DNA from 4 places in the Paenibacillus sp. J22P218 genome. Region 4 is predicted to be linked to each of the others. Evidence: riboswitches for the same ligand, from Rfam matches in the RefSeq annotation. Region 4 holds a riboswitch; each other region holds the start of a gene.
The links. Region 4 has a riboswitch for cyclic di-GMP ahead of AC0YN0_RS04355 (pyridoxal phosphate-dependent decarboxylase family protein). Riboswitches for the same ligand answer to the same signal wherever they lie in the genome.
Positions count from the first base shown of each region.

Region 1 (7,333 bases), on a different contig from region 4:
GCAGCAGCGACATGACTCCCGATGGAAGCATCGCCGCGAACGTGCCGCCGAGAATGACGGCTGCGGACATAATGACGGTACCCATGTTTTTCATCGCTTCAAGGATCGCCTCGGAAGGCGACAGGTGACGATATTCCTTGAATCGATCCATTAAGAAGATGCTGTAGTCGATGCCGAGCGCCACCAGCATGACGAAACCGAAGAACGGCACGGCCCAGCTGACGCCCGAGTAACCAAGCAAACGTACGAATATAACTTCCGTAATCGCCATCGAAGTGTAGAACGTAACGAGCAGAGAGGCGATCATATAGAGCGGCATAATGATTGAACGGAACAGCACGATCAGAATGATCGCTATGCCGATCAGCATGAGCACAACCGTCTTCGAATAATCGGCCGACGATATATTGCTCAGATCGTGGTTCATGCTCGTCACGCCGCCGATCGCAATCTCGGCATCGCTATACGCCGTGCCTTGCAGAGCCCGTTCCACGGCTGCTTCCAGCGAAGGAACTTCAGCCATTGTATCTTGCTCGTAAGGATTTGTACGGAATACGACATCGAACTTAGCCGTATGGCGATCCTCGGACATATACACATGAAGTGCCGTTTGGAATTCTTCGTTCGCAATCGCTTCTTCGGGAATATACCAGCCCGTCATTTGTTTATTCGGCGATTCTGCCAAACCATTCAAGTAACCGCCAGCCGACTGCAGGCCATCCGTCACTTGCGTAAGTCCGCTGACACTATCGTCGAGTCCGCTTGTCAGTTCGCCGAGCTGATCACCAAGCGCCGTGAAGCCCGACTGCAGCTCCTTCTGCCCTTCTGTCAGTTGACCAAGACCCTGCGTTACGCCCGGCAGCTTGGAAACGATCTGCCCCTGGCCTGCCGCTGCCTGCGCAATGCCCTTCTGCAGCTCGGCAATGCCGGCTGCCAATCGTTCAAGTCCGCCTGCAAGCGCGGATTGGCCTTGCGAAGCTTGCGTGAAGCCTGCATTCGCCTGCTTCATGCCGGTATTGATTGCGCCAAGCTGCGCGTTCATCTGCGCAAGCTGGGCGTGAACGCCGGCAGCGCTTTGCTGCAGCTGGCCGAGCGCGCCCAGCGCCTCCTGGAATGCGGCATCTTCCGCCAGTCCAGGATAGTTGTCCGTCAGCCCGCTTAAGCCTTGCTGCACGCCAGAGAGCCCTTCCGCCAGCTTCGCCTGCTCAGCGGCGACTGCGCTATAAGCGCCGGTCAACTGATCGAGACCGCCGCCAAGCTGCTCATAGCTGCCCGCAAGTTCCTTGCTCGCAGCAGCCAATTGAACCGCGCTGGCATGCGCCTGCTCAAGCCCAGCGGTTAATTCCTTCGCTCCGGCCGAGCCGTCCAGCAGCCCTTGCTCGATCTTGCTCAGACCAGCGCCAAGCTGCTCGACGCCCGTCTTCAGCTCATTCGTGCCGGAGGCGAGTTCTCCAGCACCGTCGACCGCTTCGGCCAGCTTCGGCGCATTCTCGTTCAGCGCGCTGCTCGCCTCGGACAAGCCGCTGCCGATCTTGCCGAGCCCTTCGCCGCTCTGTCCAAGTCCATCCTCGAGCGTACCGACCTGGTCGGCGACGAGGAATTGCTCCATCGCCTCGCCCATCGGCCGCGTGGCGCTGCGAACCGCCTTCACGCCTTCGGCCTTCGCCAGCTCGCGGCTCGCCTGCTCCAGCGCCGCCAGTCCCTCCGGCGTATCCAGCGGCAGATCGGTCTTCACGACGACCGTCGTTGGCAACGATTCGCCTGGTCCGAACCCTTCCGCAATAATATTGAATGCTTTGACGGAATCGTATTTGTCGCCGATCTCGTCAAGCGAATTGAATGAGATAGAGCCCTTATAAGCGGTGAGGAACGGTACAACAATAACCGCCAATATAACAAGCGCCCACACCGGTTTCTTCAGCGAGAAGCTTCCGACAGCGCCCCATAGCTTGCTCGGCTTATGCTCCAATGAGCCTTTCGCCGGCCAGAACAGCGCCTTGCCCAGCACAGCCATAAAGAACGGGACGATGGTGAACAGCGCAATGAGCAGCACCGCTACGCCAACAGCGACCGCAACGGCCGAACGATACAGCATAAACGTCGAGAAGCCGATTGACGCGAAGCCGACCAGCACCGCAAGCCCGGAGAACAACACCGTTCTGCCTGCCGTGCGATACGTATGAACGATCGCTTCCGTAATGTCGCCGCGATGGGCCAGCTCTTCCTTGAATCGGCTGATCAACAGAATGCAATAGTCCGTGCCTATCCCGAACAAGACGGCAACGAGGAAAATTTGCGTAAAGTTCGATAGCGGAAAGTCAGCATACTTCACGAGGAATGCGACTATCGACTGTGAGGTGAGGTAAGTAAAGCCCACCGCCAGCAGCGGCACAATCGGCGCAACCGCCGAACGGAAGACGATGAATAAGATGATAAGTATGAATCCGACCGTAATAAGCTCCGTCTTCTTAAGCCCTTCCTGCGAGCTCTGCACAACATCCTCGGAGATAATCCAGTTGCCGGTATAATAATGCTCAATGCCAATGTCGGACAGCGACTCGTACAAACCGTCCTTCAGGTCGACCAGCTCCCGGTCGCCGGCCTCTACGCTCAAAAGGGTCAGAACGGTGCTGCCGTCCTCGGACACCATCTGCGGCTTCAGCTCAGGCGTATCGAAGTGGCTTGTAACCGACGTGACGCCGATCGCCTCGCCTTCCGCCTTCAACTTATCGACGCCGCCCTTCACTTCGGCTAGGTCGCTTTCCGATAAGCCGCCTTCCTTATGGAAGACGAGCACGGTCGCCATGCCGCTTGCGCCATCGTCGCCTCCTACTTCCTTCACGAGCTCGCTAGCGATATGCGAGGAGTAACCTTCCGGCACGCCGATCTGTCCTTTGGTCCGTACAAGCTCCCCCATTGCCGGCGCGGTTATCATCAGCCCTGCTGCCACCGCAATCCATAACACAAGCACTAACCACTTCAGCTTCAGTATGACTCTCATTCTCTCTCTGCTCTCCCTTCACGATTACGCTTCATAGCCTTACTGTGGTTTGCCTAGCTCATGAGCGAGCTTCTCGAACGTCTGAATAAACGTGATCGCTTCCTGCTCGTCGAACGGGCTGATATACTTTAGCAGCAGCTCATACATCTTCACGTCCATCTCGTCAAAAAGCTGCTTTCCCTCCTCGGTCAGCGCTAAATAAGTGACGCGACGATCCTTCTCGTCAGGCAGACGATAAATCAGATTCTTGTCGAAAAGACGATTGATAATGGCCGTAATCGAGCTTTTGCCCACGCAGAAAATATCAGCCAGCTCCGAGGACGTGCTTCGCCCCTGGCTATGCAAATATCGCAGCGTCGAGAACTGGTCGATCGTCAGCTCTTCCGGCATCAGCTCGCGTATCAAAGCGTTTAATCGGCGGTTAACCAAGAAGTGGGCAGCCTCGTAGCGATGTATAATTTCTTTGGATAGTTTGAGATCCATTCCCGCATCAGATCCTCCTTCTCTGTCGTAATGGTCCGAACGCTAATGACTCCAATGACTCGGACAAACTAATTCTACTGTAGAACTATTCGATAATCGAACTATATCAAAGACCCGGTTCGAATGCAACGCGTCAATCATGAACATATCGTGAACGGACTCGAATTGTCCGATTGATTTTTGCCGCGGAACATTTATATAATATTGGCGAAAACGAAAGGAACGAAATAAATACATTTGGAGGTTGGACGCGTGTACGATATTGGAATTATCGGAGCTGGACCCGCAGGAGCAAGCGCAGCGATCTTTAGCGCGAAGGCAGGCAAAAAAACAGTCATGTTCGAAAATAACAAAGGGATGACGAAGCGCGCATGGTTCGAGAACCATTACGGCGTTGTCGAAATCGGCGGTCCCGATCTCATCGAGACAGGCAAGAAGCAGGCGCTCAAATTCGGCACCGAGATTAAGGAGGAAACCGTTCAGAACATTACTGTCATCGAAGGCGGTTTCAAGATTGAATCCGATGGCGGAGCTTACGAGGCAAAGCATGTCCTGCTCGCTACCGGAGCCGCAACTGACCTTGCCGAGCATATCGGCGTTCAGACAAAAGCGGGTACAGAGCCGCGCATCAAGACGGTAGTCGCTGTCGATCCAAGCGGCAAAACGAACATTCCCGGAATCTGGGCCGCTGGAACGGTAGCAGGCGTAAGCGTTCATGCGATCATTACGGCCGGCGACGGCGCCAAAGCTGCTATCAACATCATTAGCGAAATGAATGGCGAGCGTTATGTCGATCATGACGTACTGAAAGCTTAGTTTTCAAGTTTGCGCAAAAAAAGAAGGAATTTAGAATAAATTGTCGAATATTAGGTGAAAAGCCGGATAGGCAAAGGGCAAACTATGCGAAAGCATAGGACGCAAAGCTACGGGTCTACAGCGTAATGACGCCATGATCGCCGGGTTACCCTAATGATTCGTGACCGCAGGAGGGTGCCGTTTGGCATCCTTTTTTTATTGTCAAATCCAACCGTAATCGTTCCATTGACATATTACCAGGAGGCCCGAATTGAGTACTGTACAGCAACCGAAGCGTAATCGATGGATCATCGCCCTGTCCTTTCTACTATGCACGCTGCTCGCTTTAATCTGCGAGAGACTTGGCTATCCCTTTCTATATGGCATAACATTCACCTTTACAAGCGTATTCCTGTTAGTCGGACTTCGCTTGTTCGGGTTCTGGCCCGGATTGCTTGCCGCCGCAGTCGTGCATACGATTGGGACTCAGCTTATGGATCAATCTCTATTCCATTACATCGGACTGCTGGAAATTGCCATTGTCGGTCTGCTCGTTCGCAAGTTCCCGAGTCACCTGTTCGTCTGCGACGCTGCCTTTTGGCTGCTTATCGCCGTTCCACTAACGTATATTACTCATGTTGGTCAATATAACGCTATGGGGACCGATCTGATGCTCGTTACGTCGATTGTGGCGATCAACGGACTGCTGAACGCGCTGTGTGCCGATATTGCCCTGCAATATTTGCCGCTCTCAAAGTGGTCCGGCATCGCTCGCAATTGGCGCAGATCCAGCTCCCTCAACCGCGTCATGTTTCATTTCTCGATCGTGTGCGTTATACTGCCGTTTCTATTGAATATTTACATTAGCAGCACGGGCTCATTCAAGGAAGCCAGCCGCCACGCCGAGCAGCTTTCCAGCAACGTAGCTTCGATGATCGGAAGAGAATATATGGAGAGCAGAATCCGATACGACGACAATAAGTCCGAGGCCACGCTTGCATACCTGCAATCGCTGATTGCCAAGCATTCGTCCGCTCTATACACCATTACCATTACGGATGGAAGCGGCACTGTCATCCCTTGGAACGGCAGCATCCGCAATGACACCTCAAGCTACCGGATTAACAAAGCGTTAAGCAACAACCTTCAATTGCTTATTCCTGTACGTAAAGAGCATCCGCTCCATATCTCGACTTGGCATGAAGGCAAGTTCCGTTACGCCTCGCCCATCCATGATACGGGCCTCATGATCCATATCGATATTCCTTTACATAACTATCAATACTATCTTTTTAATAAATACATCACGCATTTCATTTATTTAATTACGCTCGCCTTATTCGCCGCGCTTGTTGCGTTCTTCATTAACCGCTGGCTAGGCAGAAGCTTGAAGCGATTAGCCGAAGCGACGAACAATCTGCCGAGCCGCCTGAAGCAGGAAGACATGATCGAATGGCCTTCCAGCAATATTTTCGAGATTCACGCCTTAATTAGCAACTTCAAGCAAATGGCGGTCAATCTCGTCCATATGTTCGGTGAGACGCAGAAAAACAGCGAGCGCCTGCAAGCCCAAGCGTATATGCTTGGGCAATCGGAGGAGAAACTTCATCGCCTCGCTTATTACGACATGCTGACAGGTTTGCCGAATCGGCTTCACTTTACGAAGCATATTCAAGATATGATTACGATACATGCCGGTAATGAGCATAAGATTGCCGTTATGTTCGCCGATATTAATCGCTTCAAGCAAGTAAACGATACGCTTGGCCATGCAACCGGCGATAGACTCCTGAAGCAGGCTGCCAACCGCTTCGCAGAGACAGCAACGAGCTTCGATGTATTCCGTCTCGGAGGCGATGAATTCGTCTTCGCCGGCTCATACACCGACGTTGCCGAGGTACACGACATGGCGGAGAAAATCGGTGAAGCATTCTCCAAGCCCTTCGAAATCGACGGCATGTCGCTTTACTTAACAATCAGCATTGGCATTAGTCTATATCCGCTCGACGGCGAAGATATCGACACCGTTATTAGCAACGCGGATATCGCCATGTACAGCGCCAAGGAAGAGGGCGACGGCTGCTACCGCTTCTACAAGCCGAAGCTTGCCTCGGTCATGACAGAGAAGATGCACTTGGAGAACGGACTCTATAATGCGCTGCAAACGAACCAATTCTCCTTACACTATCAGCCGAAAATGAGCGCCTCGACAGGGAAGTTATGCGGCATAGAAGCGCTTATCCGCTGGCAGCATCCCGAGCTGGGCCTTATTCCGCCAGATAAGTTCATTCCGCTTGCCGAGCAGGCGGGCTTCATATTAGAAATTGACCGATGGGTGTTCCGCGAGGCTTGCCGCCAGAACAAAGCGTGGCAGGATGCGGGTTTACCTCCGATATGCGTATCGGTTAACATCTCGGGCAGACATTTTTTCCAAGGAAACTTAATCGAAATGATCGTATCCGCGTTAGAAGATACGCAATTATCGCCGGAATACGTCAGCATTGAAATTACGGAGGGCGTCTTCATGCGCAATATGGAGCAAGTCATTGAAACGATCCAGTATTTGCGCAAGCTCGGCATCTTAATTTCGATGGACGACTTCGGCACCGGATACTCAACGCTTAATCAGCTGCAAAGGCTGCCGATCTCCGATGTGAAGCTGGACCGCTCGTTCATTCAAGGCATTACGACCGACGAGAAGAAGTCCTCGATCGTTCGGGCTATTATCGAGCTTGTGCACAGTATGGATATGAGGGTCGTGGCAGAAGGTGTTGAAACCGATGACGAGTCGCAATTTTGCAAAGAGCTGAAGTGCGATGAACTGCAAGGCTACTTGTTCAGCAAGCCTCTTCCGGCGCATCAGTTCGAAGCGCTGCTGGCCGGCAGTGCCGCATAAAGCACTGCATAAACAACGAATGGCAGTACAGGATTAGCCTCCTGTACTGCCATTGTTCGTCTTAAGCGCTTGCCCCGGTTTCGGCTTGAGATGCCGATTCACTTTCGCTTGCCTGTGCCCCGTTCTCCGCTGCCGGCTTGTCACCTTTCTGGGCACCG
Region 1 covers NZ_JBWDNL010000004.1:251,272-258,604, forward strand. The annotation lists gene AC0YN0_RS19270 (MMPL family transporter) at 1-3,001, opposite strand, end outside; gene AC0YN0_RS19275 (MarR family winged helix-turn-helix transcriptional regulator) at 3,041-3,484, opposite strand; gene AC0YN0_RS19280 (FAD-dependent oxidoreductase) at 3,737-4,300, shown strand; cyclic di-GMP riboswitch class I at 4,367-4,453, shown strand; gene AC0YN0_RS19285 (putative bifunctional diguanylate cyclase/phosphodiesterase) at 4,551-7,175, shown strand; gene AC0YN0_RS19290 (hypothetical protein) at 7,237-7,333, opposite strand, start outside.
Region 1: linked by a shared signal. The riboswitch ahead of AC0YN0_RS19285 (putative bifunctional diguanylate cyclase/phosphodiesterase) and the one ahead of AC0YN0_RS04355 (pyridoxal phosphate-dependent decarboxylase family protein) in region 4 are both predicted to bind cyclic di-GMP.

Region 2 (7,333 bases), on a different contig from region 4:
TTGACCATGGAAATACGGCCTTCGCGAATGAACTTCGTAATCTGCTTTATGGAAACGCCGGTTTCATCCGACAACTCCGTAATGATAGCTCCTTTAAATTCACGCAAGTAGTTTGCGCATAGCTCATACTCTTTATCAATGTCCCTTGTACATACATTGCATACCTCTCTGATTCCTTTGGCAAAAAGCTTTCCGCAACGAGGACAATTATCCAAATTCATCGCCATAAGCCCTCCTTTTCGTTCTCTATCAATCTATATACCTAGTTTAACGGATAGAGGCAACGTTTTCATTAGAAATTCAAAAAAATGCTTACGAACGTGCCCAAGTAAGTACAAAAACCTCTAATGGAAAGGAGCTGTTCATAATTAATTCCTCTGCGCAAGCGTCTGCCGTACTGCCCGTCGTATAGATATCATCGATTAAAATAATTCTAGCATGTGATCTAGATAGCGTTGCGTCGTTGCTATTAAAGCTTTGCTCCAGATTGCTTAAAGAAGCCGTATCCGCTCGAAAAAGCTTCTTCATATCGCTTATGCGTTCCGAACGCGACTTGAAGCTTTGCTTCCCTGTGTGCCGCTCGCGGCTAAGCAGCGACAGCAGCGGCAATTGGTAATGGGAAGCAAGCTGGGCTGCTAGTTGCTCCGCTTGGTTGAAGCCCCGCTCCTCCGCCCGTACTGAGCTAACCGGCACATACGTCACGGCATCCCAGCAAGCTCTAAAGCTGCCTCGCTTTGTTGGCGCTCCGAGCTGGTGGCTTAGCTCCTCAAAAGCCGGCTGCAGCATGGTTCCGAGCAGCGGTCCTAACTCCTCGTTGCCTCTATATTTATAAAGCGCCAGCCAGCTCTTCATCGTAGAATCGTATTGCACGGCGCTTCGATTGCATATAAACGATCTGTGCGGCTGACGGATGCAATCCTCGCATGAAATGCCGCGGCCACATCTTAGGCAAACGATGCGAGACCGAGTCAACCATGGAATGGCATTCACGCAAGAGTAGCATAGCTGCTGTTTCAATTGAATCGGCAGTTTCATCCCCGGGGGAAGATGACCTTTGCTGGGCTGGATCGGTTTCTTGCAGAATACGCATGTATTTGTTCGTGCAGATAACCATTCTGCTTGTCCTGCAATTGTATTGGGAATTGTTCGCATCCATTCTATCATTGACGTTATGCTCATCGGTCTGCCTCCTTTACAGTGATTTTCGGGAGCAAATAACCTTGCTTGCGCGCCATACGATTCATCGCCTTAATATGGCTGACCGCTCTTGCCTGGGAACGACTATGCTCAACGCTGCAGAAGAAGACTCGTCCAGCTGGATCATCAGCGGAACGGCCGGCTCGTCCTGCCATTTGGACAAGCGATGCCTCATCAAACAATCTTCCATCTGCGTCTAATATAAATACATCGCTACGAGGTATCGTAACTCCACGCTCCAGTATAGTCGTTGTTACAAGCACACGAATCTTCCCTTCACGGAATTGCTTTACTTTAATCGCCCGTTCCTCGTCTTGTGAAGAAGTTGCCTCCACCTCCGTCAGTCGAAGCTGCGAGCGCAGCAAGGCTGCCACCGGTTCTGCCTGCGCGATCCGCTGCACGAATACGAATAATTGTGCGCCTCGTTCTACGGAACGACGCAGTTCAGACAACAAGGATATCGGAAGCCTCCTTGATTGCAGTAGCTTCGCTACAGTTGCGGTTCGAAGCAGCTTTGGGACAGGCAGCGGATGCCGATGATAGCGTACCGGCACTCTTGCATGAGGTAAAGATCCTCGTCTCGCCTCCCGTTGCATGGCCTGCGGAGGCGTCGCTGAAAGCAGAAGTCTAACTGCCCCTGGGGCGCAGCTTTTGTCAGCCACGTAGTGGAGTGTCGAGTCGTTTACATATGGAAAAGCATCGAGCTCGTCCAAAATAACAAGATCGAAGCTCTGCCAGAAGCGAAACAGCTGATGTGTTGTCGCCAGCGTAATGTTGCCGCGCTCCCACTTTTGTTCGCTGCCTCCGTACAAGGTGACGACCGAAGCAGACGGAAACGCTCTGCGAATACGCGGATCAAGCTCAATAACAACATCGCGCCTCGGTGTTGCAAGAAGGGCCTTGCCGCCGCGCAGCAAGATAGATTCAATAAGCGGGAAGATCATCTCTGTCTTACCCGCTCCGGTAACCGCCCATAGCAAAAAGCTGCTTATTGCTGCTTGTGCGGATTGAGCTAGCTTCTTATCAGTATTGGATGTCTCAGCGAATTGAAGCGCCTTAGCCGTTGCCGATGCTTGTGCGGGACTGAGCCCCCATTTGGACAGTCTCTCCTCCATCGGCGGGAGGTCGCCTGCATTTAGATGAGCGTTTACAGACGGCAACCCTTCGATGAGAAGCTCGCATTCCCGGCTGCGACCCATCTGAATGCAGCTTAAGCAATAAGCGCATGCTCTGCCGCAGGATGCGCAGGTTGTGCGGCGCATCTGTGATTCGCCGCTACCGCAGCGCAGGCAGCGCAAGCTGCGCCGGCTGCGGCGCAGCAGGCCCGACCGGCTGCCGGCTTCTGCGGCAACCGCCCCACGCAGGCGCACGAGCCCGTGCAGCGCAGCTAGCTGGAGCACATCGCTCCAGCCGCTGTCCGCGCCGGGCACGCCCGCGCCCTCAAGCAGCGCCTGCGCTTCGCCCCGCAGCAGCGCGCGCCCTTGCAAAAGCGCCGCCGCCCGCCTCGCGGCTGCGGCCAACGCCTCCAGCGCAGCCCCGCTAACGCTTGCTGCGCCGCCATCTCCAGGCTCGCCAGCTGCAGCGGCTCGCTCCCAGCGCTCCGCGCCCCCGCGCAGGCTATCGCCCTGCTGCTTCTCGCCGCGCTTGCTCCGCCGAGCGCCCGCAGCCTCCCCGCACGCTGCCGCCGTACATGCGGCAAGCCTGCCAACCACGCCATCGCGATCGCTCCTCCCTCCCCCTCGTCGCTCCTGCTCACTATTACAAAGCTCCGCCGCCCTGCAAGCATCCCCGAGCGGCAGCGGATTCCGCCATATCCAGCCCTCGTCTGCCGGAGGGACAATCCTCCCCATTCGCATGCCGAGCGAGGGCTCGAGCCAATAAATCCGATCAACTTCAGGCGCGATCGTACAATAAGCTCTCCTTTTTTCATTTTTGCCGACAACATACACATAAGCCCGCATCTTTTCTACGCTCCCCGCATATTGTATTTCTTAGTGCGTCGTCATTGCTGCCATTCTACATACAACCAAGAAAACGCAAAAAAAGCACACCTAGAGCGCATAGAGCGCTGCAAAGTGTGCTTCACTTTCACAACCGTTATGGCAATTAGTATATACTAGAACGGCATTTTGGACAAATCGGATGGATTCTGCAAGTCGATAAGCACCGCCTGATTCGCGTCCTTCAAAATACCTTCAGACTGCAGCAGCCACATCAACTGATCGGCATCGCTTTCTCTAATGGAAACGACTGCACCTGCTTCAGCGGCGGTACGGCTTCGCCTCATCTTTTCCGGATATTCATGAACCGTCACCTTTTGTCCCTTGCGTGCCATTCGATCGACAATAGCAAGCGTCTCAGCGGTCGCGCCATAATCAACAACCGTCACCTTGACTTCCTTACCCGTCTGACGCGAGAATGTTAACAATGAACGCATATACCATTCGATATTATGTTGATCCTGATCGGCTATAAGCACATAATGCCTGCTAGCCCGGTTCCGCCCTTGCCGTATCCGATAAGCTAGATGAACCGACAATGCAGCCGCTATATAACACCCAAGCACGAGAAGCAGAAGTTCTAACACGGCGGTCACCTCCTCTATGCGACACTATATGCGAAGGAGCGCCCACAGGTTCCGGTATAAGCGGACAAGTTAAAAATATACTGTCCAAATGCCTCGTTCGACATTTTTCTTTCTTTTTCATCATTCCCCAACATTTTAACACTCTTGTGGAAATACCAATATATGTTATCATTTTAGTGCGAACTAGAGCATAAGTAGTATTGGAAAGCAGATAGAGTGAAGGAAGGAGGGAAAACCTCTTAACATTCATGCTTTTTAGGGAAGCGATGATGTATAATCTGCATTTGGACACTTGGATTATACGGAGCTAGTAGTGTAACCGGCCCTCTTAGAACTAGATTATCCAAATCTAAGAGGAGAGTGAACAATGAAGTTGGTCAAAAAACAGTTTGCGGTCATCATGTCCATCATGCTCGTCTTGTCCATGTTCTTAAGCTCGATCGTTATGGCGCAGGGCACGGATGAAACAAGTCAAGAATCTGCACAGGAAACAACTGCACCGGCTACCGAGAATCCAGAGTCAACTGTTCTCCCTTCTGAAGAACTTGCATCGGTAGAGTCTCCTTCTCTTCAATCTTTATTGGTTTTCACCAGAGGCGGTGGTGGAGGCGGTGGCAATGCATGCGACGGAGACGACCGCGACGTGTCCGGCATTCAAGGCACTTATGGCGGCGGCCGTGATGATGAGGATTGTGATGACAACAGCAACAAGTGCATCGGCGGAGACAGCCCCAGATTAACCAACGGGGTCCTGCAAGGCACTAGTGGCGGTGGACGTCACGATGATGAGGATTGCGGGAACATCAAAGTTACCAAAAAGTATTACTACGATGATGACGATGCAAAACCTCAGAGCGGCGTCACTTTCCAAGTACTTAAAGACGGCAATGTAGTTGCTACCGGCACAACGAATAGCAGTGGCCAAGTGGAGTTCGAAAACCTGGCACCCGGCTACTACAAGGTAGTTGAGGTTGTTCCTGCAGGCTTCACGACATCCATCTCAAGCAACGGTCAATCGGTAAAAGTTGAGGAAGACAAGACTGCGAAGGTTGATGTATATAACACGCCTATACTCAATCTCATTGCCGCTTGTACCGACGAACCAAGCCAATCTCGCAAATGGATCGTTACGAACGAAAGCAATGTGAAACTTTATTTCAAATGGAAAACGAACGGATCATGGCATAGTGAATACATCACTAGCAACGACTCTGAGCCAATCATTGTCACAGGCACTCCCGGTTCGCTTACCGTCAAGTGGGGCGATGACTACAGTAAGTCGATAACCGCACAAAACCCAGGCGAAGATTGCACACCACCGACTCCTACTCCAACGCCGGAGCCGACCCCTACACCAACGGCGGAGCCAACTCCTACACCAACGCCGGAACCGACTCCTACACCAACACCAGAGCCGACTCCTACACCAACACCAGAGCCGACTCCTACACCAACACCAGAGCCGACTCCTACTCCAACGCCGGAGCCGACCCCTACACCAACGCCGGAGCCGACTCCTACACCAACGCCAGAGCCGACTCCTACTCCAACGCCGGAGCCGACTCTTACACCAACACCGGAACCGACTCCTACTGTAGAGCCGGAACAACCGGAACTTACAATTACGAATGTATGTACCGTTAGTCCGAGCTCCACTCGCAAATGGAGAGTACACAACCCTGGCGATGAGGACATCACAATTACTTGGTACGTGCTCGAAGCTAATGACGAATCTTCTAATCAAGTGACCGTTCCAGCTGGCAAGTCGATCACGATTACGGCAGAGACGGTATCGACGGAGTCGAAGGAAAACACAATCAGAATCGTATGGTGGGGTCCTGGCGAGTCTTCATACTACGAGGAATTGGTGAACAACGGAGCTCGCTGCGCAACGTCTCCTCCGGAGACGCCAACTCCGGATCCGTCACCTACTCCTACGCCGGAAGTATCACCAACTCCAACACCTGAAGTATCACCAAGCACAGAGCCTACTCCAACGCCTGAAGTAACGCCTACTCCAACGCCTTCCACTGAGGTAATTGAAGAGGAAGAGATTCCAGAAGGTGGACCTGGCGACGGTGGAGATGGCGGTGAAGATGACGGCAGCGTGATCGAAGAAGGCGAAGTACCGCTCGGCAATCTTCCTAAGACCGGCGATACAAGCTCGCTTCCGTTCTACCTGCTTGGCGCTTTTGCAATCTCGGCTGGTATCCTTACATTCAGAAAACAAAGAGCCAATAAACAAAGCTAGAGATCCCGCTAGCGAAGCATTCGAACCTCGGTGTTGTCGAAGAGACTGCATCGAGGTTTTCTTTTCTTACGAACACAACAAAAAAATCCCGCTCCTACAGACACGGGACCCCCACTTTAATCAGTTGTGCAACACGCTTTTATCTATTACAACGTAACCCAACCATACTTAATCGATTGAATAACCGCTTGCGTGCGATCATCAACCTCCATTTTTTGCAAAATGCTGCTGACATGGTTTTTAACCGTCTTCTCGCTAATAAACAGGAACTCGCCAATGTTTTTGTTGCTCTTGCCTTCAGCCATCAGACGCAGCACTTCTGCCTCGCGGCGAGTCAGCGGGCTTTCGTCGACAGCGTTATATTTAACGCCTTGCTCTTGGGCGGCTGCAGCTCCCGATACAATTCCCATCTCGTCCAGGTACGTCATACGACGAAGCTGATTGATAAGCTTCCCTGTTACTTTGGGATGAATATACGCATAACCTTGAACAACCGAACGGATCGCATTAATAAGCGACTCGGCTTCCATATCCTTAAGCAAATAGCCAGTAGCCCCTTTGCGGAGCGTTTCGAATACATAGCTCTCATCATCATGAATAGACAGAATAATTACCTTCACGTCAGGGAACATGCTCTTGAGTCTTTCTGTTGCGACTACACCGTTCTCGATCGGCATATTAATGTCCATCAGTACGATTTCGGGCAACGTATGATTGCAAAATTCCATAACCTGAATGCCGTCACCACACTCGCCGATCACTTCCAAATCATCTTCCATATTCAAAATTCGTTTCAAGCCTTCGCGAAACAACTGATGGTCGTCTGCAAGTAATATTTTGATTTTTCGGGCGGGAGTGCTCGGAACTTGATTTATCATTATACTACTCCTTTCTGTTCTCGGCAGTTATTGGTATATGAATTATAATTTTCGTACCCTGTCCAGGATTTGAGTCTATATCCATCCTTCCTTCAATCAATTCCACGCGTTCTCTCATCCCGATGAGTCCAAAATGGGAGTTTCGGCTTGCTCCGAGATCGATTAGATCGCTCTGGAACCCAATGCCGTTATCGTGAATGATGATTGTAATCAAATGAGGCTCATAGCTTATGTCAAGCAATACGCGCGAAGCGTTAGCATGCTTCAGAGCATTCGTGAAAGCTTCTTGTACGAGCCTGTATATGGCCGCCTCCATGGCAGACGGCATTCGAATCTCCTTGCCGGAGAGCTCGAATACAGTATGTATTTTTGATTTATCTTCAAAATCCTGCACAAACTTCCGCAGCGTCGGCACTAATC
Region 2 covers NZ_JBWDNL010000004.1:84,053-91,385, forward strand. The annotation lists gene AC0YN0_RS18555 (TIGR03826 family flagellar region protein) at 1-221, opposite strand, end outside; gene AC0YN0_RS18560 (ComF family protein) at 313-1,179, opposite strand; gene AC0YN0_RS18565 (ATP-dependent helicase ComFA) at 1,176-3,158, opposite strand; gene AC0YN0_RS18570 (hypothetical protein) at 3,314-3,784, opposite strand; cyclic di-GMP riboswitch class II at 4,037-4,118, shown strand; gene AC0YN0_RS18575 (SpaA isopeptide-forming pilin-related protein) at 4,152-6,035, shown strand; gene AC0YN0_RS18580 (response regulator) at 6,182-6,913, opposite strand; gene AC0YN0_RS18585 (sensor histidine kinase) at 6,918-7,333, opposite strand, start outside.
Region 2: linked by a shared signal. The riboswitch ahead of AC0YN0_RS18575 (SpaA isopeptide-forming pilin-related protein) and the one ahead of AC0YN0_RS04355 (pyridoxal phosphate-dependent decarboxylase family protein) in region 4 are both predicted to bind cyclic di-GMP.

Region 3 (7,333 bases), on a different contig from region 4:
CCGTATCAGTGTCAACCGATCCTTGCGGTACCTCGTTGTCACCCTCTTCGACAACTTCTTCTTCACCTGCGTCTACCGATCCTTGAGGCGTATCGTCTTCGTCAACAACAACTTCTGTTTCTGGTGTTGCTGTTGGCTCAACTGTCGGAGTCGGTTCTACCGTTGGTTCCGGTGTCGATTCTGGCGTTACCACCGGCGTAGGAGCTGGCCTTGGTGTTGTTGTTGGTTGTGTCGTTGGTTCCGATGTCGGCTCTACCGTTGGTTCCGGTGTCGGTGCGGGCGTTGGTTCTGGCGTTACTGTCGGCTCCGGTGTCGGTGCCGGCGTTGGTTGTGGCGTTGCTGTCGGCTCCGGTGTCGGAGTCGGCGTTGGATCTGGCGTTGCTGTCGGCTCCGGTGTCGGAGTCGGCGTTGGTTCTGGCGTTGCTGTCGGCTCCGGTGTCGGAGTCGGCGTTGGTTCTGGCGTTGCTGTCGGCTCCGGTGTCGGAGTCGGCGTTGGTTCTGGCGTTGCCGTTGGCTCCGGTGTCGGAGTCGGCGTTGGTTCTGGCGTTGCCGTTGGCTCCGGTGTCGGAGTCGCTGTTGGTTCTGGCGTTGCCGTTGGCTCCGGTGTCGGAGTCGCTGTTGGTTCTGGCGTTGCCGTTGGCTCCGGTGTCGGAGTCGGGGTCGGTACAATTACAGTCTTCTTCACGAAAAACTCGATTTCACGAATTTTATCCGTCTGAGCTGTCGAGGAACCGGATTTGGTTCCGCTTGCTCCGTAGGATGTCGTCTCAGTTTTATATTTGTTGCCGGATTTCCAAGTAATCTTCACGCACACGACATCATGTTTCAATAAATCCGTGTCATTAATTACGTTCCAATTAACGGTCTTCTTGTTGCTCTTTAATTCGCCGCTCACGACTTTTTTGCCGCTAGGTCCTACTTCAAAGCTATTAGAATTACCTACCGTATATTTATAGCTGGCATCGTAGCCTTCCGTGCAGCCTGGAGCCGGCAGTTCCTTGTAGTAAAACTTTACATAGGATATTGTTTGTTCTTTATAATAAGTTACCCATTTCCACTTACCGTTGACTTTTTCGTATTTCTCATAAGCATACTGAGGCGCCTGAAGGCCACTTCCGCTAATAGCACCACCGTCATACTCATAGGTTTTAGTTGCACCATCCGATAACCCTTCAACTTTCACGCAAGTAATGGCATAACCATCTCCCGCATTCCAGTTTAAATTGGTTTTATCGTAGTCGCGGGAACCGCTAACGACTTGGTCCCCATCATCGGATAGGGAAAAATTATAGTTGTAAAAGAAGACCTCATCCACATAATCGCCGCTGCAATTGCTTGCCGCCCCACTGCCGCTTCCATGGGCAAAAACCGTACCTGCCGTACCTATCGTTAAGATGACGACCAACTTCAACAATAGGGCTGACTTCAACCACTTCTTCTTAATCATAAATACCCTCCCCGTAATATATGACGTCATGACTTCCGCAAAATAAAAAAGACCGCCATGACAGTTCATGGCGGTCGGACGATCATAGCATCGATAGCTTAACGATGCCTTAGACTCCTGGCTTTGCGTCCCAACCTTTCGGATGGTTTGCGATTTACATGAGATATTGTTGTTTTGTTAGCTTTTTTGCATAAATATGTAACAATTGTGATTCGCAAGTCCTATTCTATTACTGTTACTATGAAGGTGTCAATACTAGATTAGCATTTTGAGAACATAAATTTCACGCCATTAAATGTATGCGTATTCATGCGTTTGTTCGACAAATTTCATCATGATAATTAGTAGAAGAAATAAGAAAAGCGCAGCCGTCAGACGGTTATTCACCATCAATACGGCCACGCTTGTATAGTTACTTATATCTTGCTTCCATACAACTCGTCTATTACTCGCCGGAGCGTTGATCTCTCATATGCGGGAACAACAGTACGTCCCTGATCGAAGGCGCATCCGTCAACAGCATAATGAGACGGTCGATGCCGATTCCCAAACCGCCAGTAGGCGGCATGCCGTATTCAAGGGCACGGATGAAGTCATCATCCATCTCATGCGCTTCGTCGTTGCCGTGCTCTTTCTCTACGAGCTGTGCCTCGAACCGTTCGCGCTGGTCGATCGGATCGTTCAGCTCGGTAAAGGCGTTCGCGTGCTCGCGTGCTACGATGAATAGCTCGAAGCGGTCCGTGAAGCGCGGATCGGCTTCACTCTTCTTCGCCAGCGGCGAGATCGCAACCGGATGTCCGGTAACGAACGTAGGCTGAATCAGCGTATGCTCGCCAAATGTTTCGAAGAACGCGTTCAAGATATGACCAAACGTCATATGCGGCTCAACCGCAACTTTATGCTCCTTGGCAAGGCGATGTGCTTCCTCGTCGGTCATCTCCACGCTGAAGTCGACACCCGTAAGTTCCTTCACGAGATCGACCATCGAGACGCGGCGCCATTGCGGAGTCAAGTCGACTTCTTGGCCTTGGTACATAATCTTCGTTGTGCCAAGCACCTCTTGTGCGATATGCGCAATCAGATTCTCGGTCAGAGCCATTATATCTTTGTAGTCAGCGTAAGCCTCATACAGCTCGATCATTGTGAACTCAGGGTTGTGACGCGTGGAGATACCCTCGTTGCGGTATACGCGGCCGATCTCATATACCTTCTCCAAGCCGCCCACAATAAGACGCTTTAGATGAAGCTCGATCGCAATACGCATATAAAGCTGCATATCTAGCGCGTTATGATGAGTGATGAAAGGACGAGCAGCAGCTCCGCCCGCTATCGAGTGCAGCGTTGGCGTCTCTACTTCTAAGTAACCTCTCGAATCGAGATAACGGCGCATCGATTGAATGATTTTGGACCGGGTAATGAACGTTTGTTGAACGTCCGGATTCACAATCAGGTCGACATAACGTTGACGATAGCGCAGTTCGACGTCCTTCAGGCCATGGTACTTGTCAGGCAGCGGCAGCAACGATTTCGTCAATACGTCAACATCCTGCGCTTTGACGGAAACTTCGCCTGTATTCGTCTTGAACACGACGCCATGTACGCCGACAATATCACCAATATCAAGCAGATCGAATGCAGCGAACTTATGCTCTTCGACCGTGTCCTTGCGGACGTAGATTTGAATCTTGCCGCTCAAGTCCTGGATATGCGCGAAGCCCGCCTTGCCCATGCCGCGCTTCTGCATAATACGGCCGGCGATGCTCACTTTAACCGCTTGGCCTTCCAGCTCTTCCTTCGTAGACGCTTCATAGGCTGTTAGAATATCTTTGGCATTATGAGTGCGCTCGAACTTCTTGCCGAATGGGTCAACGCCTAAAGCGCGAAGCTCGTCTAGTTTGTCTCGGCGGATCTGCAGAAGCTCACTTAGCTCCTGCTCCTGTCCCTGCTCGTTATTCTCATGTTCCACTTTCGTTCATCTCCCTGATACGTAAGGGTAACCGATAACGTTCAAAAAGCTTCCGGCAAGGAAGCTTTCTAAACCATTCATCGCAAACCTTATTTTTTGATATCGACAATTTTATATTGAATGATGCCGGCTGGTACGTTCACTTCTACAACGGTGCCTTTTTTCTTGCCTAGAATCGCCTTGCCAACCGGACTTTCATTAGAAATCTTATTTTGGAGAGGATCGGACTCCGCAGTGCCTACAATCGCATATTCCATTGTGTCGCCGAATTCCATATCTTCAACCGTTACAATCGAACCAATGCTCACTGTATCGATATCGATATCATCGTTATTGATGATACGCGCATTACGAAGCATCTTCTCAAGCGTAATAATACGGCCTTCGATAAATGCCTGCTCATTCTTCGCGTCCTCGTATTCGGAGTTCTCGCTAATATCGCCATAACCGATTGCAACCTTGATCCGCTCAGCGACTTCGCGGCGCTTGATCGACTTTAAGGTTTCCAGTTCCTCTTCAAGCTTCTTTAAGCCGTCCTGAGTCAGAATGATTTGCTTATCGTTCATCTTTCCGATTCTCCCGTCGTGTGACTTATTTTCATACCGTGTATGAATTCACTGTTACCTAATATATTACGCTTCATTGCCATCATACCTTGAGTCATTTCACTTTAAAGGAGTCTCTTGAGAGCCTCTTTGGATTATATTGCACGATTATATTTCAAAGTTGCCCCCAATGTCAATCAAAGCCAAACGTCCCATTGAAACCGTTTCACTTAGGCGTGAATCCATACATTCCGCATCATGCCGACATCTGTCGAACTTTGTCGATGCAAGTGCCGCTGCCTCCAAAATGAAGCATGCTCCGACATGGCGCTCCATTAAAAGCAGCGGCAACCGGCGATCCATTTAATGAATGATCTCTTCCGCTGCGGTATGAACGGATGAAACGCCGTTCTGCTCCTGCACGGCCTCTTCCTCCAATGAACGAATAAAATTTTCCAAAATCGCCACCATGCGATCGCGGTCCGTTTCTTCCATAATAACGTCCTTCACGCGCGCGCCGCCTGGCAAGCCCTTCAAATACCATGCTAAGTGCTTGCGCATCTCGCGCACGGCTACCGCTTCGTTCTTTAGAGCGATCAGTCGGTCAAGGTGCAAGATCGCGACTTCCATCTTCTCGCGCGGTGCCGGATCGCCCAGAAGCTCGCCCGTTGCCAAGTACTGAATCGTACGATAGAGCATCCATGGGTTGCCCAACGCGCCGCGTCCGATCATAACGCCGTCGACGCCGGTGTGATCCAGCATCCTTCTCGCGTCCTCTGGCGAGAATACGTCGCCATTCCCAATTACGGGAATAGATACCGATTGTTTGACATCCCTTATGATGTCCCAATTCGCCTTGCCCGTATACAGTTGCTCCCGCGTCCGTCCATGTACGCTAACGGCCTTGCCGCCTGCGCGCTCAACCGCACGAGCGTTCTCGATCGCATAAATATGCTCGTCATCCCAGCCGATACGCATCTTCACGGTAACCGGCTTGTTCACTGCGTCTACGACAGCAGATACCATCTCATAGATTTTGTTCGGGTCAAGCAGCCAACGAGCGCCGGCGTCGCATTTCGTTACCTTCGGTACGGGGCATCCCATATTAATGTCGATAATGTCTGCATTCGTCTGCGTATCGACAACCTTCGCCGCCTCGACCAGCGACTCACGGTCGCCGCCGAATATTTGCAAGCTAAGCGGCTTCTCGCGCTCGTCAACGAACAGCATCTCCATCGTTCGCTTATTTCCGTGCAGGATCGCCTTGTCGCTCACCATCTCCGCGCATACTAGTCCCGTTCCGAATTCCTTTGCTATTAAACGAAAAGCAGGGTTGCACACGCCTGCCATCGGCGCCAGCACAACCCTATTCTTCATCTCGATGTCGCCGATTTTCAGCATGCCCTTCCACACTCCTCATTGATATTATTTGATCCCAAGCGTCCGGTGCCGGACGTCAGGCTTTATTCACGGTTATCCGACATTAATTCCTCGTAATCGATCCCGAGCGTGCTCGCGATATGGTTAAGCAGCTTCGGGTCTGTCTTCCTCGTACCGCGCTCAAGCGAGCCCAATACCGCAACAGATACGCCAAGTACTTTGGCCAGCTCCTGCTGTGTGTAGCCCTTCAGCTTCCGAAAGGCTCTGACGCGCTGCGCCAATTGATTGTTTTCCATAACGTAATGCCTTCCTTTCCATCCTGAAGCGCGCTACCGGCCGCACGTGCAACCTCACTCTGCAGCGTATGCGATATTTCGATAACATCGTTTAACGGCACAAGCACGAATGACCGCTCCATCATGCGCGGATGCGGCAGTGTCAGCTCCTCTTGATCCATTCTGACATTATCGTATAGCAGGAGGTCGAGGTCAATGGTTCTCGGTCCCCAACGTATCTGCCTAACTCGCCCTAGCTGCAGCTCATATTCGAGCAGCTTGCGCAGCAGTTCGATCGGACTGAGCGAAGTGCGGATCGCTATCGCCATGTTCAGAAATGCAGGCTGATCTGTATAGCCGACAGGATCTGTCTCATAGATGCCCGACACACTCCGTACTTCAATGGTTGGTTCATGGTCAATCAGCCCGATAGCCTCCATCAGAAGCTGCTCTCGCTCTCCCATATTCGACCCTAAAGCGACGTACGCTTCGAATGACTGCCCGTTAGGCGGGAATCGCTCTTCCATGTGCATCCCGCTTTCTCCGCATCTCGATCGTTACCCCGTCAAAGTGGATATCGAACGGAGGATGCGGCTTTGTTACTCGAACCGTCACTTCATTTACCATAGTATAAGCTTCCAGAACCCGTGATGCAATGTGACCTGTTAAAGCTTCAATCAGCTTGAAAGGAGGTCCTTCCACAATCTCTTTCGTGAATGCATGGATCTCCGCGTAGTTAATTGTATAGTTCAAATCATCGGTCTCAGCAGCTTGGCCAAGCTCCATATGCAGCACGACATCGACGTAAAATTGCTGCCCCAGCTTATTCTCTTCGGCAAAAACGCCATGATACCCGTAGAAGCACATCCCTTTAATCGCCATTTGGTCCATTTCCGTCACTCCCCTCACAGGCAAACGTCTTATTTCTTAATTTGTTGTCTTAAATTTCAAAATAGCGTCCGTCATCAAAGCGGTCTGCTTCATCTCGCGAACGTCATGCACCCTAACGATATGACTGCCTTGCGCGATACCAAGCGCGACTGTCGCGGCTGTGCCGAATGCCAACTCTTCCACGGGCAAGCTCAGCGTGTCGCGAATAAACTTTTTGCGCGATGTGCCGAGCAGCACCGGATAGCCCAGCGCCGACAGTTCGGATAAGCGAGCAAGCAGCTCTAAGTTGTTCTCGTACGTTTTGGCGAACCCGATACCGGGATCGAGCCATACCTGAGTCTCCGAAACGCCGGCCGTCTTCGCGATCTCGACACTGCCAAGCAGATCAGCCAGCACATCGGGCACGAAATCGTTGTAGTCCCGCGCATGACGGTTATGGTTAAGAATAACGGGGCAACCGAACTCTGCGGCCACAGCCGCCATCTCGGGGTCACCCTTCAAGGCCCATATATCGTTAATCATGTGAGCGCCCGCTTCGAGCGCCTGACGCGCAGCAGCAGCCTTATACGTGTCTATAGACAGCGGTATATGCGGAATTTCCTTCCGCACCGCTTCAATAACAGGAATGATGCGCCGCAGCTCCTCATCAAGAGGAACGGGCTCGAAACCCGGACGCGTCGATTCGCCGCCGATATCGAGAATATCCGCCCCATCCTCCACCATAGCAAGCGCGTGGGCTACTGCAGCATCCACCCCCGTATACTTGCCGCCATCAGAGAAGGAGTCAGGCGTCGCATTGAGAATGCCCATAATTAATGTGCGTTTGCCA
Region 3 covers NZ_JBWDNL010000010.1:84,261-91,593, reverse strand. The annotation lists gene AC0YN0_RS30040 (LPXTG cell wall anchor domain-containing protein) at 1-1,447, opposite strand, end outside; cyclic di-GMP riboswitch class I at 1,514-1,609, opposite strand; gene lysS (lysine--tRNA ligase) at 1,893-3,413, opposite strand; gene greA (transcription elongation factor GreA) at 3,503-3,979, opposite strand; gene dusB (tRNA dihydrouridine synthase DusB) at 4,322-5,359, opposite strand; gene AC0YN0_RS30020 (helix-turn-helix domain-containing protein) at 5,422-5,634, opposite strand; gene folK (2-amino-4-hydroxy-6-hydroxymethyldihydropteridine diphosphokinase) at 5,586-6,140, opposite strand; gene folB (dihydroneopterin aldolase) at 6,118-6,504, opposite strand; gene folP (dihydropteroate synthase) at 6,541-7,333, opposite strand, start outside.
Region 3: linked by a shared signal. The riboswitch ahead of AC0YN0_RS30040 (LPXTG cell wall anchor domain-containing protein) and the one ahead of AC0YN0_RS04355 (pyridoxal phosphate-dependent decarboxylase family protein) in region 4 are both predicted to bind cyclic di-GMP.

Region 4 (7,333 bases):
TAATAACGGCGATCACGCTACCGACAACGAAGACGATGACGGAAATGATAATAGTCATCCAGTTCGAGCTGGAGGCAGTCTCAGGCACAACGGAAGCATCGAGATCGATGCCCAAGATGCCGTACACGGTGCCGGATTTATCGGTCAGCGGCACGAAGATTGATTTATGCGTGCCGTACTCATCGTCGTAAATCGGACTGAACATCGTTTTCTTGGAAGCAATGGCTTCCCTCATTTCATCCGTGAACGGATAAGCGGTTCCGAAGTCGTCAGGGACGCCCGACAAAATCAGAATCCGTTCTTCATCCTGGGTATTGGACAAAATATAAATGTTCTCCAAGCTATGAACGGTCTGGAGCTTCTCGAGCTCCGTCTTGATTATCGCGTAGTTCGGATCGTCCGCGCCCGTCAGTTGAATATCGCTTCCCGGAATGGCTGCAAGCGTGTTCGACGCGATTTGAATATCCGTCGCGAGCCGCTTATCGAATTGCTCCAGGAGCTTCTCCGAGAGGTTGCTCTGCGACATATAGCCGGATAGAGCAAAGGCTACGCATGTCACGACCTGCAGCAGAAGGATGCTGACCGAGATTTTGACGGCAAGATGTTCTCTGAACCAATTCAATTTAAGAATAGATTTCTTCATGGTTGTTCTCCTTCGTGGATAGCCGATCATAAGCGGCATACGTTTCAGCGATTTTTTGTTTCAAATAGTGAACGATTGCACCGACATCTGAAGTTTGCGTGTACGGCGAGATCACGAATAACTTAGCCGCATACAGCGCAATTTGACCCGCCCGGTCCGCGGTTGGCACGTAGAGATGCTTCTTCGTATCTCCGAAAAACATTTTTCCGCGGTCTCTGCCCAAAATTTCGAACAATAGCTCGTTCAGCTTATTTTCGCGCTCAATCTCCGCATAGCTGCGAAGCCCTTCGTATTCCGCGTGATAGCCGTTTTTACGATCCGCATACAAACGGAATAGCGTGATAATGCCCGGATTTAGAGGATTGACGATGACGGCTTCGGGAACTTCGGCAGCCAACGTCTTTCTGAACGCTATATTGACTTCGACGAATTGGGCGAGCAGCTTCTGATAACCTTCGATGCCGAAAGCCGTTAGCGCGCTTAAAATACTGATCGAGCTGCCCATTCTAGAGCATTCCAGCGTATAGCTCGTATGATAATCCCCATAACCCCGATGTCCAACGTACGGCGTTTCATCCGGCTCCAAATCAAGCAGCTTGAGATCGGATGCCCACTTCACAAGGAATAAGCTCGTGGAGTAAGGCGTTTGACCGAGCTTCTGGAAGTCAAAGCACAACGAATCCGCCAATCCCAAATGCTTCATTCTCTCCCTTATCGCTTGAAGCGCCGATAGCGTTTCTGCATCGAATTTATGTGGATTTCCTTCAAAGTCGTAATCGTTAAAGAAGGCAAAAAATCCGCCCAGCGCCGAATCCGCGTGGATATGCGGCCTTTGAATGCCATGCTTTGTCGCTAGTTCCTCTGACACAGCCAAGATTTCCTCGACATTATCTATGCCCATCGCATCCGTCGTCGCTGTCGTTGCCACAATGTACACAGGGACGCCTCCGCTTTGAATAACGCTCTCCATTTTCTCTTCGAGATCCCGAACATCCATGGAGCTGTCTTCTCGCGTACGGATCTTAATCAGATTATTGCTGCCCAGCCCCGTTGCTTCCATCGATTTGAACAGGCTGTAATGGGCCGCTTCCGAGCAGAAGGCAAACAAGTTGTCAGGTACGCCTGCTTTTGCAGCTTTGGCGTCATATTTATTAATGGCTAGCCGAAGTCCCGTAAAGATGGCCCCTTGCCCGCCCCAAGTCGTATATCCGCCGCTTTCCGTAGGCTCATAACCAATCAGTGCCGACATCATGGCAACGACTCTGACTTCAGCCTCCGCTCCGGCAGGTCCGTATACGTCCCACAAGTTATTGCCATTCACCATAAAAGCGGTGAGCATTCCCATGATGCCTGGAATGCTGGCCATGGGCAAAATATTAGTCAAAAAGTATTTCGTATGGTAAGGATGACCGTGCAGAAGCTTGAGCAGCTCGCCGTTCACTTCATTTTGCGTGCTTCCGCTAACGGGAATGCGGCTGTTCTTCGTCAAATCCTGATAGAAAGTAGCTCCTCTATCTTTCGTTCCTTTTAAATTAACGGAATCGGGATCCTTTAAAGCATCGACCCCTTCTACGATTTGCCTGAATAGTGCTATAAGATCGTCTCGTTGTCGCTCGTTGCCGTCGTCGCTTGGAAATAAGGTCCGGATATTCATCTCTTGCTCGCTCATTGTCTCCACTCTCTCCTATTTCGTTATTATCTCTTTTTTGTTGTAAGCAAAGAGGCATGTCTATGGACGACCATAGACATGCCTCTGCTAAACCTTTTGCAACTGGCTGACATTTCTTTTTTGAGAAGTAGTCCCTATAGCTTTGCGTCTCTCGTCTTTCGACGGATTTGCATTATGTGATTTTAGGATAGTTCACCGATACAATTAGTAAACATTTACAGCGAATAGGAACATTCTACTATTTTACATTTCAGATATCAATAGATTTGAAGTATAGATTTCGTTAATTTATTTAAGAAATCATCATTTTGTCACAATCTTCCTTTGACCGATATTGTCGACCGATTATATTTGGTGCAATATGTCTATGCAAAGCAAACAAGCTGGCTCCGACTCATGCCGGCTCCAGCTTGCCATCTTCTCAATCGCTATTAGCCTTCAAGCGCATCTTCCGTTTGGCTAATCACCTTGTAGTACGAGCCTTTCGGCTGATGCTTCGTGTCGAACAGCAACGGCCAATTTTTCCGTCCCCGCACCGGGAATCCGTCCAGCCACGTATAGTCGTCAGCTGCTCCCCAGAATGTAACACTTGTCAGTACGTCGCTATATTCCCGGAACAACCGGAACATCTCGCCGTATCTTTCCTCCTGGAGCTGCATCATCTCAGCCGTAGGGGCGGTCAGATCCGTGCGTCTGTCTTCGAACGCGAAGACCGATACGTCCATTTCGGTAATATGCAGCTGCAGTCCAAGAGAAGCATATCGTTCGATGGCTGCACGAATATCGTCCAGCGTCGGATGTGTCAAGTTCCAATGCGCCTGCAGTCCTACCCCGTGGATCGGCACGCCATTCTCCTTAAGCGATTTGACGAGTGCATAGATTTTCTCTCTCTTCTCAGGTACGGACTCGTTATAATCGTTGTAAAACAACAACGCGTCAGGATCAGCGGCATGCGCATATTCGAACGCTTTGGCAATAAAATCATCGCCGATAATGTCCAGCCACTTGGACGGACGAAGATGCTCCTCTCCGCTGTCAGACACTGCTTCATTCACAACGTCCCATGCGTAGATTTGTCCCTTATAACGCCCAACTACCGTTTCGATATGCACTTTCATTCGTGCAAGCAGTGTGTCGCGATCAACTAAGCCGCCCGAGCCGTTATCAAACACCCAATCGGACGTTTGGTTATGCCATACGAGCGTATGGCCTCGGACTGCCATACCGTTTGACTTTGCGAATTCCAACAAGCGGTCCGCTTCCTCGAACGTATACCGATCTTCGGCCGGATGCAGCCGTTCGAACTTCATTTCATTCTCCGCCGTTACGCTATTGAAATGCTGCGCCAGCAGCTCGCGCTGCGAGACCAGCGTTCTCGGATTAACGGCTGCGCCGATTCGAAATTGCCGTCCGAACACTTCGTGCAGCTTCGGTGTTTGTGCTGATGTGGATTGATTCATGAATGATTGCTCCTCCTCGTTCTATCCATCGGTTATTATCGTTGCTCGCGTATAGTTTAGACCTTGCATGCGCTGCAAACAACCCGTCGAAGTATAGGAAACGCTTATCTTACTTGAGAAGGATTTTGACCATTTTTCAGCGGGGAATGCAGCGTTAATAGGCCTGTTATGACCAATTCATCGACCAGCTTTTGATCCGTTAAGCACAAATACATGGAGGTTAGTTCGATTCGTTCTTGCACTTTATATGTTTTTATAACGAGATCAGCTGCATCGTTCAGTCTATCCTTAATGATTGACGAGAAGCTTTGTAATGTCCGTTCCATCCGTAATCCCTCTTTTTCCCTAAGGATTACCTACTGATTTCCTATCTCTATTTCTTTTATTCACTTCATCCACTCAGCAGAGAAAGGCAGCCGTTCTTTCTAGACCGACTGCCTTAAATACTTCATTTTCTCTATATCCACGTCTGAAACGATTTATTGACCATTTTTACGTTGTTCGTTTGTGCCCAGTTCTTTAGATCCGAGATACCTCGATCTTCATCCCCAAAATATCGGAATGCCATGTCCATAGAGACAATCTTCCTATTGTAAGTCAATAACCCGATCACAGGTTTAAAGTAGCCTGAGGTCATAATCACTTTAATATCCTTTGAATGAACGACATGACCATTCACTATAATTCTCTCGTCGGATAGGCGCAACTCGTTTGGTTTCTTGATAAACGATCTGTACAATGCGAGAAACAATACAACTAAACAAAGAATAATACTCGTTAGCAATGTGTAAAACACACCCTGCTGATCCCAAGATCTCAACATAAGAAAAGATTGGCTCGATATAATGGCAATCATGCCTACAACGGTCCCTGTCCTTGTTGGACTCTTAATTAGGTGCTTTATTTCATTCATCATTGTTCCCCCTTATTCATGCATCCTCTATTAATATACCGCATTTTGCCAAAATATAGATTGACTTTCCCATAGGGGGAGGGTTTATCGTTAGGTTAAGCAATTCCGGCCGGAGTTCTTTATGAAAGGGTGTCATCGATTGAAAATTGGTGAATTCGCCGTACAAAACAACGTTACTGCTAAAATGCTGCGTCACTATGACGAGATCGGTCTGCTGAAGCCGTCGGCGATCGATGCTGAAACGGGATATCGTTCCTACGATCCGAGCCAATCCCATTTATTGAATTGGATCGTCATTCTCAAAAATCTAGACTTCTCCCTTACTGAAATCAAAGAAATGATAAACGGACCTGTAGATAGTAGCATCATCGTTCATCAATTGATTCGTAAGCGGATCGAAATTTCATCGCTGCTTAATGAACACATTCAGAAGAAAATCGCAATTGATCGGCTTATCACTATAATCGAGAAAGAAGGGTTTGATATGGATAAAAAAATAGATTTGTTGCATATCGAGCAGTCTGCAGCGCATGAAATCAAAAAAAACATCCCCAATATGGAGATGTTTCTGGAGGCAGCCGCCGGCATCACAGCCTCATGTTCGTCTGACGATAGCCTCTCCGTCTTTCGCTTCGATATCAGCCACTTCAAGCAGGTGAACGACGATTACGGCTTCGAGGTAGGGGACAACGTCATTGCCTCTTGTTATCAAATCATTGAAGCCAATGTCCGTGCCGGCTTAACTCAGGCCGCTATCGGCCGTGCTGATGGCGATGAATTCATCGTATTCGCAATCGCGAATCACCAAGTGATCACTCATGTCGCGCAGTCCATAGTCGATGATATGATAGCCTTTGATTTCAATAGCATCGGTTGTCCGAAGCAAATGGGTTGTTATATCGGCGCTTTAGTCGGCTCTGTCAGAACGATTGCGGAGATTCGTAAGGTCATCGAAGAATCTATTGAAACCATTAATGAAGCGCGGAAAAAAGGACCAAACTCGATCGCTATCGAATCGTACAACCTTTAGAAATTGCGAGGCCCCCTTCCTATTAGATGAGGGCCTCCGTTCTTATTTGTTATTCGAATAATTCTCTAGCAAATCCTGAATGGATATCCCATTAATCTTAAGTCCCGATATGTCGCAGTCTTTCATTTCCACATTGGAAAGATTGCAGTTTGTAAAGGATGTTCCTGCTAATTCACAGTTCTCGAACGTATTGCTCTTGCCCTTCAGCCCGATATCGTGAAAGTAAGCACCCCCCATTGCGCAGTTGCCGATCTCGATATCCCACAAACCTACTTCAATGAATTTGGCCTGATGCATGTTGATATCGTGGAATACGGTTTTGCTCATATTGATATTATCGAAGCTAGCGCCTTCTAAATTAATGTTGACAAACTTCGTTTTATTCATGTCGATATCGTCAAAATCGCTCTCGCCCATCGCCACGCGGCGAAATTGTGTTTCGGGCATTCTTTCGTCCTGAAACACCTTCTTCTTGAACTCATCGTTCAGCTTATTCTGATTCAGATTTTCGTTTACCATGCTGAGCATCTCCTTCTTTAATAACGTTCTTGATCGGCGAAGTCTGCTCTCCACCGCTTCAACAGACAGACCGAGGAAATCGCTGATTTCCCTGATCTTATAGTCATCGATGTAGTAGAGAATCGTGACCGTACGGTTAGCTTCGGTCAGGTTGCTAAGCGCTTGCCATACCTCGTTTCGAAGCTCTTTCCTCAGCCATGTATCTTCGGCAGTTTCATGCATTTCATGCAGCGGCATATTCTCGTTATGTGCCGGGTCGTATACGGACTCGTTTTTGCTCGACCTCAACCAGTCCAAGCACTCCCTATTCGTAACCGCGTACAACCAACTGCCCAGCTTGTCGGGTTCTTTAATGCTGGACAATTTTTTGAAAGCTTTGACGAACACTTCCTGCGCAATATCTTGCGCCCTATGGAAATCGCCTAGCTTGCCGTACGCTGCCCCGTACACCGCATTCGCATATCTGCCGATTAAATCGCTGAATGCCTCGTTATCGCCTTTGCACGCCCTGCCCACCAACTCTGCATCCGTAACAGACAAGTTGCTCCTCCTCAAATCGATCTATATATAAGACGGGAGTTCATTGAAAAAACCGTCGCGATCTCAAAAATTATTTTCTACTCTTCTTCTATTATACAAAAATATGGAGCGGTTATAGAAAGCAATAGATTGACAACGAATTCGAAAGCAAGTATGAATAGAAGCAAAGGAGTGACTAACTATGGATTTGAAAACCATTCTGCCATACAGCGTTGCCATGATAACGCCTTTTGACGAGGATGAGCGCATAGACGAGAACGGCATTATGGGCATGCTTGAATATTATGAGGTGAATCAAGTACCGGCTCTGCTCTTAAGCGGATCGACCGGCGAACAGCATTCATTGTCGATAGAGGAAAGAATTCATCTCTACCGGACCGTCAAACGCGCTGCTCGCAGCAACTTACCGCTGTATGCCGGAGTAGCAGCCGTACGAACCCGCGAAGCCGTAAAGCTCGCATTGGAGGCTGAACAAGCAGGCATCGACGCCATTATGCTCGGTTTTCCGCCGTATGTACGTCCGAATCAGAGGGAAGCTGAATTGTATGTCGAGTCCGTA
Region 4 covers NZ_JBWDNL010000001.1:1,072,821-1,080,153, reverse strand. The annotation lists gene AC0YN0_RS04360 (methyl-accepting chemotaxis protein) at 1-643, opposite strand, end outside; gene AC0YN0_RS04355 (pyridoxal phosphate-dependent decarboxylase family protein) at 624-2,312, opposite strand; cyclic di-GMP riboswitch class I at 2,407-2,494, opposite strand; gene AC0YN0_RS04350 (endo-1,4-beta-xylanase) at 2,744-3,772, opposite strand; gene AC0YN0_RS04345 (hypothetical protein) at 3,877-4,098, opposite strand; gene AC0YN0_RS04340 (diguanylate cyclase domain-containing protein) at 4,825-5,715, shown strand; gene AC0YN0_RS04335 (sigma-70 family RNA polymerase sigma factor) at 5,758-6,774, opposite strand; gene AC0YN0_RS04330 (dihydrodipicolinate synthase family protein) at 6,956-7,333, shown strand, end outside.